Regions from separate parts of the Leptothrix mechoopdaensis genome, predicted to be linked through region 2. Evidence: predicted binding sites of a transcription regulator. Region 2 holds the regulator's gene; the other holds the start of a gene.
What was found. Region 2 encodes FNR, which switches genes on or off when oxygen is low (the NO sensors DNR and NnrR bind a similar motif). Its sites were predicted from a motif close to TTGATNNNNATCAA; they were not measured.
Positions count from the first base shown of each region.

Region 1 (7,550 bases), 1.3 Mb from region 2:
CGCCAGCCCAGCGCGGCCACCTCGGGCCCGGCGTTGTCCAGCTCAGCCAGCGGGCTCAACATGCCGGCCGCCGTCTGGCCGGCCGCGCCCCGGCCGTCGTGGCGGGCACCGGGGCCGGGCGCAGGGTCGAACACCTCGACCGCATGACCGGCCCGCGCCAAGGCCCACGCAGCCAGACGGCCGAGCACGCCGGCACCGGCGATGCCGATGCGGCGTGGGGATTCGGTCGACGGGGCGGGGGTCATCGGGCGGGTCCTTCGCAAGCGTGTGGGGCTCCGAAGGTCGCCCGTGAAGGTCACCGGGTGGTGGACCTCTCGGGTGCGTGCGCTTCGCTCTTCTTCCGCCGGTACGAACCGGATCAAGTACAGCGGGTTCGGCCTGTTCGGCCATCTCAGCGCCCGGATCGGCAGGCCTCGCAGGACCTGGCTCGAACCGGGGGCACCCCGGAGCGACGCGGATTGTGGTGGGCGTCGCGGCGGGGCGTCAAGACGGCCGGTGCAGCCTCAGCTGGCGTCGACCTCGGCGCGCAGCGCGGCCAGGATGCCGTCGGTCGACGGGCGTTTGCCGCGCCAGAACCGGAACGCCTCGGCGGCCTGCTCGACCAGCATGCCCAGGCCGTCGCGGGTGACGGCGCCGTGTTCGCGCGCCCAGGCCAGGAAGGGCCGGGCGGCCGGGCCGTACATCATGTCCAGCACCAGGCAGCCGGGGCGCAGGGTCTCGGCCGGCACGGGGCTGCCGGCACCGGCCAGGCTGGCCGACGTCGCGTTGACGACCACGTCATGGCCGACTCCGGCTTCGTCCAGGCCGCCGGCCCGCAATGCCACGCCGTGCTGGCGCGCCAGTGCGGCATGGCGGGCGACCGCTTCCTCGGCCTTGGCAACGGTGCGGTTGACCATCACCAGCTCGGCGACGCCGGCCTCGATCAGCGGCCCGAGCGCGCCCAGCCCGGCGCCGCCGGCACCGATCAGCAGCACACGCGCACCGCGCAGCGCCACGCCGGCATTGACGGTGATGTCGTGGACCAGCCCGGCGCCATCGGTGTTGTCGCCCGACCAGCCGTCGGCGTCGAAGCGCAGCGTGTTGACCGCATGCGCCAGCTCGGCGCGCGGCGTGCGGTGGACCGCCGCCTGCCAGGCCTCGAGCTTGTAGGGCACGGTGATGTTGCAGCCCTTGCCGCCGGCGGCCGCGAAGGCGCGCACCTGCGTGGCGAACTCGCCGGGGCTGATCTCGAGCCGGTCGTACTGCACCGGCTCGCCGGTCTCGGCGGCGAAGCGGCTGTGGATGGCCGGCGAGCGGCTGTGCTTGACCGGGAATCCGGCGATGACGTAGCGGTCCATCGTGTGCGTCTGCGGAGCGTGAGTTCAGGTGTGGAGGTGTATCCGGTGGTTCCAGCGCGGGGTCCGGAGCCGTCTGCCGGGCCTCCAAGGCGACAGAATCGCCGCATGAAGAACCCGACCGACCTCGATTGTCGCGGAGCCGCCGACCCGGCCCGCCGTACCCACCTGCTGCGCGCCCTCGCCTGGGCCGGCTCGGCCCCGCTGCTGGCCCTGGGCGGCTGCGCCAGCGCAGGGGCGCAAGGCCTGTCGGGCCTCCAGCGCGAATGGAACCTCAGCCAGACCGACCTGCTGAACGCCGTCGCGCCACGTTTCCCGCTGACCCGCCGCGTCGGCGAGATCTTCGACCTGCACCTGCTGCGCCCGAAGCTCAAGCTGCGCCCGTCGGACAACAAGCTCGTCTTCGGCTGCGACGTCGGCGTCGACGAGACCCTGTTCACCCGCCGCACCTTCGACGGCAACCTGACCTTCTCGACCGGCCTGCGCTACCAGGCCAGCGACGGCACCGTGCGCCTCGACGCCGTGCGCGGCGAGACCTTCAGCATCGCCGGCCTGCCCGGCCGCATCGCCGAAGCCGTCGAACGCGTCGGCCCGCGCGTGGTGGAAGACGTGCTGCAGGACCACGAGGTCCACCGCTTCGACGACCGCCTGCGCGAGGGCATCAAGCTGCTGGGCCTGCAGCCGGGTGACTTCAAGGTGACGGATGCGGGGATGCGGATGAGGCTGGTGCCGATTCCGTTGTGATCGGGGCGTGGGTGGGGAACCCCTCACCCTCGGTCCCTCTCCCGCAAGGGGAGAGGGAGGACGCGGTTGGAAGGGTGTCGCGCTGAAGAGGCGTCGTGTCGTCTTGAGTGGCTCATCGAATGAGCCACTGCCAAGAATACCGATCAACACGTGGCAAGACTCCCTCTCCCCTTGCGGGAGAGGGTAGGGTGAGGGGTTCATTCCTCGTCGCCCTCCGGCGACGCATTTGCTGTTCGGCGGGCTGGCGCGTCGGGCAGGAGACCCCTCACCCTCGGTCCCTCTCCCGCAAGGGGAGAGCAACCGTCTTGAAGGTCAAGTGTCATGAAGCATCGGCACCCAGCGGGAACGCTGTTTGGCGATCGCGTTGAGCACGCCCAGCAGCTTGCGCATGGCCGCGACCAGAGCGACCTTCTTGCGCTTGCCGTTGGCCAGCAGGCGTTCGTAGAACACGCGGAAGACGGCGCAGTGGCGGACGGCGACGAGGGTGGCCATGTAGAGCGTGCGGCGCACTTCGGCGCGTCCGCCCCAGATGGCACGCTGGCCGCGCATCTGGCCGGAGTCGCGGTTCAGGGGTGCCACGCCCACCAGCGCGGCCGCGCGACGTCGGTCGAGCTGACCCAGTTCGGGTAGCTCCGCGAGCAACACCGCGACGCTCGCCGCGCCGATGCCCGGCACGCTCGTGAGCGCAGCAGCCAGCTCGGCGTGGTGGCGTTGGACATGGCTGGCCACATCCGCATCGCTGTCGCCCAGTTCCCGCTTGAGGAACTCGATGACGCGTTCGATGCTGGGCCGCGCGGCCACGTGCGCCAGCCGCATGCGCTGGCGCTCGGAGGTCAGCATCTGCACGAGCTGGCGCCGTCGCAGCACCAGCGCCTGCAGGCGCTGCAACTCCGCATCGGCCAGCGGCTTGATGAAGCGCTCGCGATCCGGACGCTGGTGCAAGGTGCGGGCGAACAAGGCCAGCATGCGCGCGTCCAGCGCGTCGGTCTTGGCCAGTGCGCCCATCGCACGCGCGAAGTCGCGGGCCGTGCGCGGATTGACCACCGCCACGGCCAGGCCGCCGGCCTGCAGCGAACAAGCGGCCTCGAACTCGTAGCCGCCGGTGGCCTCCAGCACCACCAGTTCAGGGCGCAAGGCCGTCAACTGCTGGACCAGCTGCTCGATACCAGCGCCGTCATTGCTGACCTGCCAGGTCCTGGATTCGGCCGTGCTGGCCACTTCGAGGGTCTGGCTCGATACATCGATTCCCACAAACACAGAGTCGGACACGTCCTCTCACTCCCATCCTTGTCTATGCGAACTGCATGTTCCAACAACCGTTCGGGCTGCGGAGAAGGACGGTCCGGCTCGGGTGTGCCCAGTGCTCTCCCACGGGCTTCACTTCAGGGCCCTGAGGGATGTCGGGATCCCGGGCCGGTCCGAGGCTCAAAGATACAAGGGAGGACGCGGTTGGAAGGGTGTCGCACTGAAGAGGCGTCGTGTCGTCTTGAGTGGCTCGTCGAATGAGCCACTGCCAAGAACACCGATCAACACGGGGCAAGACTCCCTCTCCCATTGCGGGAGAGGGTAGGGTGAGGGGTTCACTCCTCGTCGCCCTCCGGCGACGCATTTGCTGTTCGGCGGGCTGGCGCGTCGGGCAGGAGACCCCTCACCCTCGGTCCCTCTCCCGCAAGGGGAGAGGGAGGACGCGGTTGGAAGGGTGTCGCGCTGAAGAGGCGTCGTGTCGTCTTGAGTGGCTCATCAAATGAGCCACCGCCAACAAAACCGATCACACGGGGCAAGACTCCCTCTCCCCTTGCGGGAGAGGGTAGGGTGAGGGGTCTCGTGCCCTACCACCACCCCCATATCAGCCACCCTCCCGCTTCGTCGCCACCAGCGGCTTGACGTCCGGTGCCGGCATGCGCGCCCGGTCGGGTTCGACGGCGTCCAGCGGCTCGCATTCGACCAGGCTGGCCAGGCAGCGGCGGGTCAGGTCCTGGTAGACGCCGGTGCCTTCGCGCTTCCAGGCGATCTCGGTGGCGGTCAGCTCGCGCACGACCTTGGCGGGCAGGCCGGCGACCAGCGAGCGCGGCGGGAGTTTCAGGCCGGCGCGGACGAAGGCGCAGGCGGCGACGATGGTCTGTTCGCCGACCTCGGCCTCGTCCATCACGACCGCGTTCATGCCGACCAGCGCGTCGCGCTGGACGACGCAGCCGTGCAGCACGGCGCCGTGGCCGATGTGGCCGTTTTCCTCGACCACCGTGTCGCTGCCGGGGAAGCCGTGCATCACGCAGGTGTCCTGCACGTTGGCGCCGCGCTCGATGACGATGCGGCCGAAGTCGCCGCGCAGGCTGGCCAGCGGGCCGATGTAGGCGCCGGGGCCGACGATGACGTCGCCGATCAGCACGGCGGTCGGGTGGACATGGGCGGTCGGGTCGACCACCGGGCGGATGCCGTCGAGGGCGTAGCAGGGCATGGGCGTGTCTCCGTGGGCGGCGTCGCGTGGACGCGGGCTTGATCTGCGTCGACCGCGGCTCTGCGGGTTCACCCCGAGGCCGCTGACCTTGTTGTGGATCAAGGCGGAGGCTACGATTTACCTACCGGTCGGTCAAGAATGTTTCGGAGACAGAGTCCTTGTCGAATCCCCAGCCCAATCCCCAGCCCAACCCCCCGTCCAGCGCCCTCGTCCTGGTCAGCCAGGACGGCGCCGTCCGCACCCTGACGCTGAACCGCCCGCAGGCGCTGAACAGCTTCACCACGGCGATGCACGGCGAGCTGCTGGCGGCGCTGGAAGCCGCCGCGGCCGATGCCGGCGTGCGCTGCGTCGTCATCACCGGTGCGGGGCGTGGCTTCTGTGCCGGGCAGGACCTGTCGGATCCGGCCGTCGCGCCGGTGATGGTCGACGGCCAGCTCGCGCCGAGCGCGTTGCAGCCCGACATCGGTGACCTGATCGAGGCGACCTACCGCCCGCTGGCGCTGCGCATCCGCTCGATGCCGGTGCCGGTCGTCGCGGCGGTCAATGGCGTGGCGGCCGGAGCCGGCGCCAACCTGGCGCTGGGTTGCGACCTGACGGTGGCGGCGCGCTCGGCCAGCTTCATCCAGGCCTTTGCCAAGATCGCGCTGGTGCCCGATTGCGGCGGCACCTGGCTGCTGCCGCGCCTGACCACGCGTCAGCGTGCGCTGGGTCTGGCGATGCTGGGCGACAAGCTGAGCGCGCAGCAGGCGGCCGACTGGGGGCTGGTCTGGCAATGTGTCGACGACGCCGAGTTCGCCGCGACCGTGGCCGCGCTGGCGCAGCGTCTGGCGGCGATGCCGGTCAAGGCGCTGGTCGAGACCCGCGCCGCGATCGATGCCGGCGCGGCATCCGACCTGCCCACCGCGCTGGACCACGAGGCGCAGCTGCAGCGCCGGCTCGGCCGCGCGGCCGACTACGCCGAGGGCGTCGCCGCCTTCTTCGCCAAGCGCGCACCGACCTTCACGGAACGCTGAATGACGTCTACCTCGATGACCCCGCAACAGACCGCCGAACACGTGCGCGACGGCATGTATGCCAACGACCGCGCCGCGCAGCACCTGGGCCTGGCGATCACCGCGATCGGCCCGGACAGCGCGACGGTCGAGATGACCGTGCGCCCCGACATGCTCAACGGCTTCGCGATCTGCCACGGCGGCATCGTCGCGACGCTGGCCGACACCGCCTTCGCCTATGCCTGCAATGCCGGCAACGAGGCCACGGTGGCGTCGGGTTTCTCGATCGACATCGTTGCGCCGTCGCATGAAGGCGACCGCCTGATCGCCCGCGCCCGGCAGGTCCAGCGCGCCGGCCGCACGGGCGTCTACGACATCGAGGTGCGCAACCAGAAGGACGCGTTGATCGCGGTCTTTCGCGGCAAGTCCTATGCGATGAAGGGCCGCCAGACCGTGCCGGTCCAGGCTGCCTGATCCACGCCCTTTCGTATTCCAGGAGTCAACACCATGCCCGTCAAGCAACCCGCCCCCGGCGAGCTCGAAGCGATCGAGACCGCCAGCCGCGACGAGCTTCAGGCCCTGCAGCTGCAGCGCCTGAAGTGGACGCTGCAGCATGCCTACGACAACGTGCCGCACTACCGCCAGGCCTTCGATGCCAAGGGCGTGCATCCGTCGGACCTGACCTCGCTGGCGGACCTGTCGAAGTTCCCGTTCACCGGCAAGGCCACGCTGCGCGACCACTACCCGTTCGGCCTGTTCGCGGTGCCGCGCGAGCAGGTGGTGCGCGTGCATGCCTCGTCGGGCACGACCGGCAAGCCGACCGTGGTGGGCTACACCAAGCAGGACATCGACACCTGGGCCGACCTGGTGGCGCGCTCGATCCGCGCGGCCGGTGGCCGGGCCGGCGACATCGTCCACGTGGCCTATGGCTACGGCCTGTTCACCGGCGGCCTGGGCGCGCACTACGGCGCCGAGCGGCTGGGCTGCACCGTCATCCCGATGTCGGGTGGCCAGACCGAGAAGCAGGTCCAGCTGATCACCGACTTCAGGCCCGACATCATCATGGTGACGCCGAGCTACATGCAGGTGATCGTCGAGGAGATGCGGCGCCAGGGCCAGGACCCGGCGGCCAGCTCGATCAAGGTCGGCATCTTCGGCGCCGAGCCCTGGACCGAGGCGATGCGCCGCGAGATCGAGACCGCTGCCGGGCTCGATGCCGTCGACATCTACGGCCTGTCCGAGGTGATGGGCCCGGGCGTGGCCAGCGAGTGCATCGAGTCCAAGGACGGCCCGGTGATCTGGGAAGACCACTTCTACCCGGAGATCATCGACCCCGAGACCGGCGAGGTCCTGCCCGACGGCAGTGAAGGCGAGCTGGTGTTCACGACGCTGACCAAGCAGGCGCTGCCGGTCATCCGCTACCGCACCCGCGACCTGACGCGGCTGCTGCCGCCGACCTCGCGCAGCATGCGCCGCATCGGCAAGATCGTCGGCCGCAGCGACGACATGCTGATCATCCGCGGCGTCAACGTCTTCCCGACCCAGATCGAGGAGATCGTGCTGCAGCACGGCCAGCTGGCCGGGCAGTACCAGCTGATCGTGACCCGCGACGGCCACCTCGACGAGCTGGAAGTGCGCTGCGAACGGCTGCCCGGCACGGCCGGTGTGGTGTCGCAGGAAGCGGCCAGCTGGCTGCAGCACCGCATCAAGACGCTGGTGGGCGTGACCGCCCGCGTGGTGGTCGGCGAGCCCGACAGCATCGAGCGCACGCTGGTGGGCAAGGCCCGCCGCGTGGTCGACAAGCGCCCGCGCGGCTGAGCCTCGACATGCCACGCGGCCGCTCCGCCACCTATGCCGATCAGCACGAGGCGATCCTCGCGCATGCGGCCGAGCTGTTCGCCGCGCGCGGCTACCCCGGCACGTCGATGAACGAGGTCGCCACCGCCTGCGGCCTGACCAAGCCGGCGCTCTACCACTACGTGCGCGACAAGGAAGCGCTGCTGCTGCAGATCTGCCAGCAGCACA
Region 1 covers NZ_CM132699.1:2,392,229-2,399,778, reverse strand. Annotated here, with positions in the region: gene ACWA7K_RS10495 (FAD-dependent oxidoreductase) at 1-245, opposite strand, end outside; TPP riboswitch at 319-456, opposite strand; gene aroE (shikimate dehydrogenase) at 504-1,337, opposite strand; gene ACWA7K_RS10485 (hypothetical protein) at 1,443-2,078, shown strand; gene ACWA7K_RS10480 (IS110 family RNA-guided transposase) at 2,391-3,347, opposite strand; gene paaY (phenylacetic acid degradation protein PaaY) at 3,925-4,533, opposite strand; gene ACWA7K_RS10470 (enoyl-CoA hydratase-related protein) at 4,692-5,546, shown strand; gene paaI (hydroxyphenylacetyl-CoA thioesterase PaaI) at 5,547-5,999, shown strand; gene paaK (phenylacetate--CoA ligase PaaK) at 6,033-7,343, shown strand; gene ACWA7K_RS10455 (TetR/AcrR family transcriptional regulator) at 7,352-7,550, shown strand, end outside.
Region 1: the regulator FNR is predicted to act here: its motif matches at 4,622-4,635, upstream of paaY (phenylacetic acid degradation protein PaaY).

Region 2 (7,550 bases):
GCAGCGCGACGTTCAGCGAGCGGATGCCGCCACCGACGGGGGTGGTCAGCGGGCCCTTGATCGACACGACGTACTCCTTGAGCACCTCGAGCGATTCGGCGGGCAGCCACACGTCCGGGCCGTAGACCTTGGTGGCCTTCTCGCCGGCGTAGATCTCCATCCAGTGGATCTTGCGCGCGCCGCCGTAGGCCTTGGCGACGGCGGCGTCGACCACCTTGAGCATGACGGGCGTGATGTCGAAACCGGTGCCGTCACCCTCGATGTAGGGAATGATGGGATTGCTGGGGACGTTGAGCGAGAAGTCAGCGTTGACGGTGATCTTCTGGCCCCCGGCGGGCACCTGGATGTGTTGGTACATGTGGCCGACTCCGTGTGATTCGGTAGGGTGATTTCTCAGGGGAAAGCGATTCTAGGGCAGGCACTCTGTCGTGGACTTGACAGCCTGTGGCCCCGGCGACGATGCGCGTGCGCCCTGCGTGCAAGCCGTGTGCCCGACCGGCTCAGGCGCACCAGGCCTGCAGCGGTTCGAGCAGGCCGTGGCCGAGTGTCCAGCCGACGCTGGCAACCAGCATGGCGCCGGCCAGGCGCAGCGCCAGGGCGCCGCCATCGTCGACTGCCGCGCCGCCCGCGTCATGCCCCTCGTCACGACCCCGCGCCAGCAGCGGCCGCAGCCGGAACCACAACGCCGGACCGGCGACCAGGCCGACGCTGCTGGCCAGCGCGAAGGCGGCCATGACGCCGGCACCGGCCAGCGGACCCGATGCCATCGAGGCCACCAGCAGCGCGCCGTGCAGCAGGCCGCATGGGATGACGGGCCAGAGCAGGCCGAGCGCGCCGGCCTTCAGCCCGCCGGGCAGACGTCGCTGGATGCGGATGCGCTGCCAGCCGCCGTCGCCGACCTGTTCGGGCGAACGCGGCTGGCCGAGCGACTCGATCCAGCCCTGCACCGCCGCCGGCATGCGCCCACGCACCAGCAGCCACAGGCCGAGCACCAGCAGCGCCAGTTGCAGGGCGGACCAGACCGGCCGCAGCCAGCCGACCCCTTCGCCCAGCCAGCGCAGCCCGGCCGCCGCCGTGGCAACCAGCGCGCCGGCCGCCGCGTAGGCGATCAGCCGGCCGGCCAGCACCGCCGTGGTGCCCTGCCCCGGCCGGTCCGGGGTGCAGCGCCCGGCCACGGCGGTGCAGGCCGCGCTGCACATGCCGGCGCAGTGCAGCGAGCCGGCCAGGCCCATCAGGGCGGCGGAAGCGGCGAGGGTCAGGCTCATCGGGAGATTGTCGGGCGAGCAGGCGTCAGGCCGTCCAGACCGCCCAGACCGCGTGATGGCCTGGCGGCTTGAAGGACCCGGGTCGTCAGATCACGCGCGAGAAGCGTTCGCGCGACAGGTCGGCACGCAGGTGCTTGTCGAACACCATCGCCACCGAGCGCACGAAGTACCAGCCCAGGGCGGTCAGCTCGAAGCCGTCGGCATCGATGGTGACGAGGCCGTCCTCGGCCAGCCCTTCGACGGCCTCCAGTTCCGCGCCGAAGTAGCTTCTGACGTCGATCAGGTGGGCCAGCGAGACCGACTCGTAGCTCAGCCGGCCGTGGCACATGATGGCCATGATCACGGCGCGCCGGACCAGGTCGTCGCGGGTCAGCGACAGGCCGCGCACGATCGGCAGCTCGTTGCGGTTCAGGGCGTCGTAGTACTCGTCCAGCGTCTTGGCGTTCTGGCTGTAGCTGGCACCGACGCGGCCGATGGCCGAGACGCCCAGCGCGATCAGGTCGCAGTCGGCCTGGGTGCTGTAGCCCTGGAAGTTGCGGTGCAGACGGCCCTGGCGCTTGGCCTGCGCGAGCGAATCCTCGGGCAGCGCGAAGTGGTCCATGCCGATGTACTGGTAGCCGTGCGCGATGAAGCCGCTGATGGCCTGCGACAGCATGCCGATGCGCTGCGCGCCGGTCGGCAGTTCCTCGGAGACGATGCGGCGCTGCGGCTTGAAACGCTGCGGCAGGTGTGCGTAGCCGTACATCGCGATGCGGTCCGGGCGCAATGTGGCGACCTGGCGGATCGTGCGGGCGTAGCTCTCGGGCGTCTGGCGCGGCAGGCCGTAGATCAGGTCGACGTTGATGGACTGGAAGCCCAGATCGCGGGCATCGTTCATCAGCGCCTCGACCTGCTCGTAGGGCTGGATCCGGTGAACGGCCTTCTGGACCTCGCCGTCGAAGTCCTGCACGCCATAGGACAGGCGGTTGAAGCCGAGGTCGGCCAGGTGCTTCAGGCGCGCGCGGGTGACGGTGCGCGGGTCGATCTCGATCGAATACTCGCCGCGCGGCTCGATCGTGAAGTGGCGGCGCAGGATGCCCATCAGGCGGTCGAGCTCGCCGTCGTCGAGGAATGTCGGCGTGCCGCCACCGAAATGCAGCTGCGTGACCGAATGGCCGCGGCCGAGCACGTCGGTGACCAGCGAGGCCTCGTGCGCCAGCGCGTCGATGTAGGCCGACGCGCGGCCGTGGTCCTTGGTGACGATCTTGTTGCAGGCGCAGTAGTAGCAGACCGACTCGCAGAACGGCACGTGCACGTACAGCGACAGCGGGCCGCCGGCCGCGCCGATGGCGCCGCTGGCGCGCTGGGCCAGCGCCTGGCGGTAGTGTTCGGCGGTGTAGGCCTCGACGAAGCGGTCGGCCGTCGGGTAGGACGTGTAGCGCGGGCCCGGCCGGTCCATGCGCCGCAGCAGGTCGTCGCTCAGCGCAGGGGGCTGGGGCATGTCGGCATCTCCGTGGAACGGGTTGGACGTGGCAGCCGCCTCGGCAGCCAGCGGACCGGAAGTCATGGTGTGCATGGCGTCCCACTGTGCCGCGCATCCGCCGTCCGGACTTGACCTGCCTCAAGCCGCGTGCGGAGGGCCGGGTCAAGAATCCCCTGATCGCGACACGCATCAAAACCCAAGCCAGTGTGCGGGGGCGTGCATACTGTGGCGCCTCCGCCACCGAACAGGAACCGGACCATGATCCACGAAGCTACCGCCACCCCGTCGTCCCCGCTCAATGCGCTGAAGGTGGCGTGCTCGGCCTGCAACCTGCGCGAGCTGTGCCTGCCCGTGGGCCTGTCCGAGGACGAGCTGGTCTCGCTGGACAACATCATCAGCACCCGTCGCAGCGTCAAGCGTGGCGAGAGCCTGTTCCACGCCGGCGACGACTTCGCCGCGCTGTACGCCGTGCGCACCGGCTTCTTCAAGACCGTCGTGTCAGCCTCGGACGGCCGCGAGCAGGTCACCGGCTTCCAGATGGCCGGCGAGCTGATCGGCCTGGACGGCATCAGCAACGACCGCCATTCCTGCGACGCCGTCGCGCTGGAGGACTCGCAGGTCTGCATGATCCCGTACGGCCAGCTCGAACACCTGTCGCGCGAGTTCACGCTGCTGCAGCACCAGTTCCACAAGATCATGAGCCGCGAGATCGTGCGCGACCACGGCGTCATGCTGCTGCTGGGCAGCATGCGGGCCGAAGAGCGCCTGGCCGCCTTCCTGCTCAACCTGACGCAGCGCCTGCAGGCGCGCGGCTTTTCGGCTTCGGCGCTGGTCCTGCGCATGACGCGCGAGGAGATCGGCAGCTACCTGGGCCTGAAGCTGGAGACGGTCAGCCGGACCTTCTCGAAGTTCCAGGACGAGGGCATCCTCGAAGTGAAGCAGCGCGACATCCGGATCCTCGACCAGGACGCCCTGCAACGCGTCGTCAACGGCGCCGCCTGTTGAGCTGAAGCACCCTGCCCCAAGACGACGACGGCGACCTTCGGGTCGCCGTTTTCACGTCTGCCACGGGGCTGGCGCGATTCAGGGGAAGCGCCGTCGGGTCGCGAGGTCGCCGTCGGTGGCGGGCTCGCGCAGCAGCAGCTGGGTGATGGCGCCGGACAGGCCCAGCACGACCCAGAACAGGAAGAAGGCGATCGAGTAGACGGCCTTGCGGTCCATGTCGACCGGGGCGCCGCCGAGCCAGTGCAGCGCCTGCGGGTCGACGAAGGCGAAGACCAGCATCTCGAGCACGCCGGCCATCAGGAAGGCCGGCCACAGCACTGCGAGCGCGCGGCGGCCGAAGCCGGTCAGGGCGACCGGCGCGGCGCGCACGTCGTCGGGCGCGGCCAGCTCGGAGCTGTCGAAGTCGCTGTCCTCGCCCCGGTCGGGCATCGGACGGGAACCGGCCGACCCGCTCACTTGACGCCTTCGGGCTTGCCGCCGGTCGCCGCGTGGTTGCGGGCCTGCATCGCCGGCAGGTTGCCGGCGTGGTCACCGGTGTGGGCGCCGTTCTCGACATCGTCGGCGGCGACGCTGCTGGCGCGCGTGTCGAGCACCGGATCCGGATGCGTGATCGCGATGGCCAGCGTCACGAAGCTGGCCGCGACCACGATGGCCGGACCGCCCAGCACCAGCCACATCATCGGCTCGCGCCACCAGACGCGACGCGCGCTGCGGGTGGCGACAGGGGCAAGGGCAGGCGCGGCGGGGGCATGGGCTTGGGACATCGGTGTTCTCCGGGTGTTCGGTGCGACGCGTTTCAGCGCGGCACGAGGAAGGTGGACTTCTCGCGCAGGCTGACCGGCGCGCCGGCGCCGTCGGGCAGGCGCTGGATGTCGAAGTGGATCGGGTGGCTGCCGCTGCCGGCCCGCTGGGCTTGCAGCGCATCGAGCCGGACGGCAACGGTGATCCAGCGGGCCTCGGCCGGACCGACCCGCAGCTCGCCGTCGATGGCGGCCGACAGGCCCTCGATCCCGCCGGCGTCGACGCGATAGGTCTGCGTCGACTCGGTCGTGTTCATGATCTGCAGGCGGTAGATGTTCTCGATCGCGCCATCGTCGACCAGCCGCGCCAGCGAGGCCCGGTCGCGCACCACGTCGACCTTGAACGGGGAGCGCAGCGCCAGGCTGATGCCCAGCGCGGCCACGATCAGGAACAGGATGGCGGTGTAGACCAGCACGCGCGGCCGCAGCGCCCGGCGCCACATCTGCGCGCGGGTCCAGCCGGCTTCGAGGCCGTTCTCGGTCGTGTAGCGCACGAGGCCGCGCTCGTAGCCCATCTTGTCCATCACGCCGTCGCAGACGTCGACGCAGGCGGCGCAGCCGATGCACTCGTACTGCAGGCCCTTGCGGATGTCGATGCCGGTGGGGCAGACCTGCACGCACAGGTTGCAGTCGACGCAGGCACCCAGGCCCAGCGTCTTCGGATCGGCCTTCTTGCTGCGCGAGCCACGCGGTTCGCCGCGTGCGGCGTCGTAGGTGATGATGAGCGTGTCGCGGTCGAACATCGCGCTCTGGAAGCGCGCGTACGGGCACATGTACTTGCAGACCTGCTCGCGCATGTAGCCGGCATTGCCGTAGGTGGCGAAACCGTAGAACAGCACCCAGAACCATTCCCAAGGGCCGAAGCCGAGCGTCACGGCCGACACGGCGAGTTCGCGCACGGGGGTGAAGTAGCCGACGAAGGTGAAGCCGGTCCACAGCGCGAAGGTGATCCAGGCGAGCTGCTTGCCGCCCTTGCGCAGCCACTTCTCGCCGGTCCACGGACCGGCATCGAGCTTCATGCGCGCGGCGCGGTCACCCTCGAACTTCTTCTCGAACCACAGGAAGATCTCGGTGTAGACGGTCTGCGGGCAGGCATAGCCGCACCACAGCCGGCCGGCCAGCGCGGTGAACAGGAACAGCGCGTAGGCCGAGACGATCAGGATGCCCGTCAGGTAGATGAAGTCCTGCGGATAGAGCACCAGACCGAAGATGTAGAAGCGCCGCGAGCCGAGGTCGAACAACACCGCCTGGCGGTCGTTCCAGCTCAGCCACGGCAGCCCGTAGAAGACGACCTGGGTCAGCCAGACCAGCAGCCAGCGCCACTTGACGAACAGGCCGGTGACGGCCTTCGGATAGATCTTCCGGGTCTTCTCGTACAAGGAGACCATCTTGACCGGCAGTTCGGGGTTCGTCGGGGCGGGCGCGGGGTGGTCGGTCATGCAGGCGGTGGTCGATCAACGGAACGCGCCCAGGCACCGAAGACGGCGACCGGGCGCGGGGTCAGTGCATCACTGACGCGGGGTGACCGGCGTGTCGGCCAGCGCGGTCTTCGGGCCCTTGTGCGACAGGCTCCAGACATAGGCGGCCAGCACGCGGATCTGATCGGGCGTCAGGCGCGAGGCGTGCTGCGGCATCACGTTGGTCTTGCCGTTGGTGACCATCGCGACGATGGCGTCCTCGCCCCAACCATGCAGCCAGACCTTGTCGGTCAGGTTGGGCGCACCCATCGCCGGCGTGCCCTTGCCTTCGGGGCCGTGGCAGGCCGCGCAGACACCGAACTTGGCCTTGCCCAGCTGGGCGGCGATGTTGTTGTGCGGGCTGCCCGACAGGCTCAGCACGTAGTTGGCGACGTTCTTGACGTCCTCGGGCGTGCCGACCGCCGCCGCCATCGGCGGCATCATGCCCTGACGGCCTTCGGCGATGGTCTTGGCGATGTAGTCCAGACCACCGTCGCCACCGAGCCAATCGCCGTCGGCGAGGTTCGGAAAGCCCTTGCTGCCGCGACCGTCGGAGCCGTGGCAACCGGCGCAGTTGTTGACGAACAGGCGCTCGCCGATGCCCTGGGCCTGCGGGTTCGCGGCCAGTGCCTCGACCGGCTGGTCCTTGAACTGCGCATAGACCTTCGACAGGGCTTCCTTCGCCTTGTCCTGCTCCTTCTGGAGCTGGTCGGCACTGGACCACTTGAGCGTGCCTGCCGAACTGCCCAGGCCCGGGTAGAGCGCCAGGTAGAGGCCCGCGAACACCACGGTGATCACGAACAGGCCCATCCACCAGCGCGGCAGCGGGTTGTTCAGCTCACGCAGATCACCGTCCCAGACGTGACCGGTGGTGTTGTCGTCGGCCATCACCTGACGACGGCTGGCGATGACCAGCAGGACCAGGCAGAGCAGCAGTCCCACGATCGTGAGGGCGGCCACGAACAGTGACCAGCCACTGGAGATGAAGTCACTCATGGGTGGCTCCCTTGTTGGCTTGCAGGGCTTCGTCGTCGAGGAAAGGCAGCTGGGCGGCCTCGTCGAAGGACGAACGGTTGCGACGCGAGTAGGCCCAGACCACGATGGCCAGGAAACCCGCGAAGGACAGCAGGGTCACCAGGCTGCGCAGGGTGTTCAGATCGGCTTCCATGTCGGACTCCTCACTTGGCCGGCGCGGCGTTGGCGCCGGCCGTGCCCATGACCTGCAGGTAGGCGACCACGGCATCCATCTCGGTCTTGCCCTTGACCTCGTCGGCGGCCTTGGCGATCTCGTCGTCCGTGTACGGGACGCCGACGATGCGCAGGGCCTTCATCTTCGGGGCCATGTCGGCCGGGTTGACGGTGCCGGTGTTGAGCCACGAGTAAGCCGGCATGTTGGACTCGGGGACCAGGTCACGCGGGTTGTTCAGGTGGATGCGATGCCAGTCGTCGCTGTACTTGCCGCCGACGCGGTGCAGGTCCGGACCGGTGCGCTTGGAGCCCCACTGGAACGGGTGGTCGTAGACGAATTCGCCGGCCTTGGAGTAGTCGCCGTAGCGCAGCG
Region 2 covers NZ_CM132699.1:1,077,148-1,084,697, reverse strand. Annotated here, with positions in the region: gene icd (NADP-dependent isocitrate dehydrogenase) at 1-358, opposite strand, end outside; gene ACWA7K_RS04890 (urease accessory protein UreH domain-containing protein) at 501-1,265, opposite strand; gene hemN (oxygen-independent coproporphyrinogen III oxidase) at 1,351-2,745, opposite strand; gene fnr (fumarate/nitrate reduction transcriptional regulator Fnr) at 2,986-3,732, shown strand; gene ACWA7K_RS04875 (hypothetical protein) at 3,811-4,161, opposite strand; gene ACWA7K_RS04870 (hypothetical protein) at 4,185-4,496, opposite strand; gene ccoG (cytochrome c oxidase accessory protein CcoG) at 4,529-5,971, opposite strand; gene ccoP (cytochrome-c oxidase, cbb3-type subunit III) at 6,041-6,985, opposite strand; gene ACWA7K_RS04855 (cbb3-type cytochrome oxidase subunit 3) at 6,978-7,157, opposite strand; gene ccoO (cytochrome-c oxidase, cbb3-type subunit II) at 7,168-7,550, opposite strand, start outside.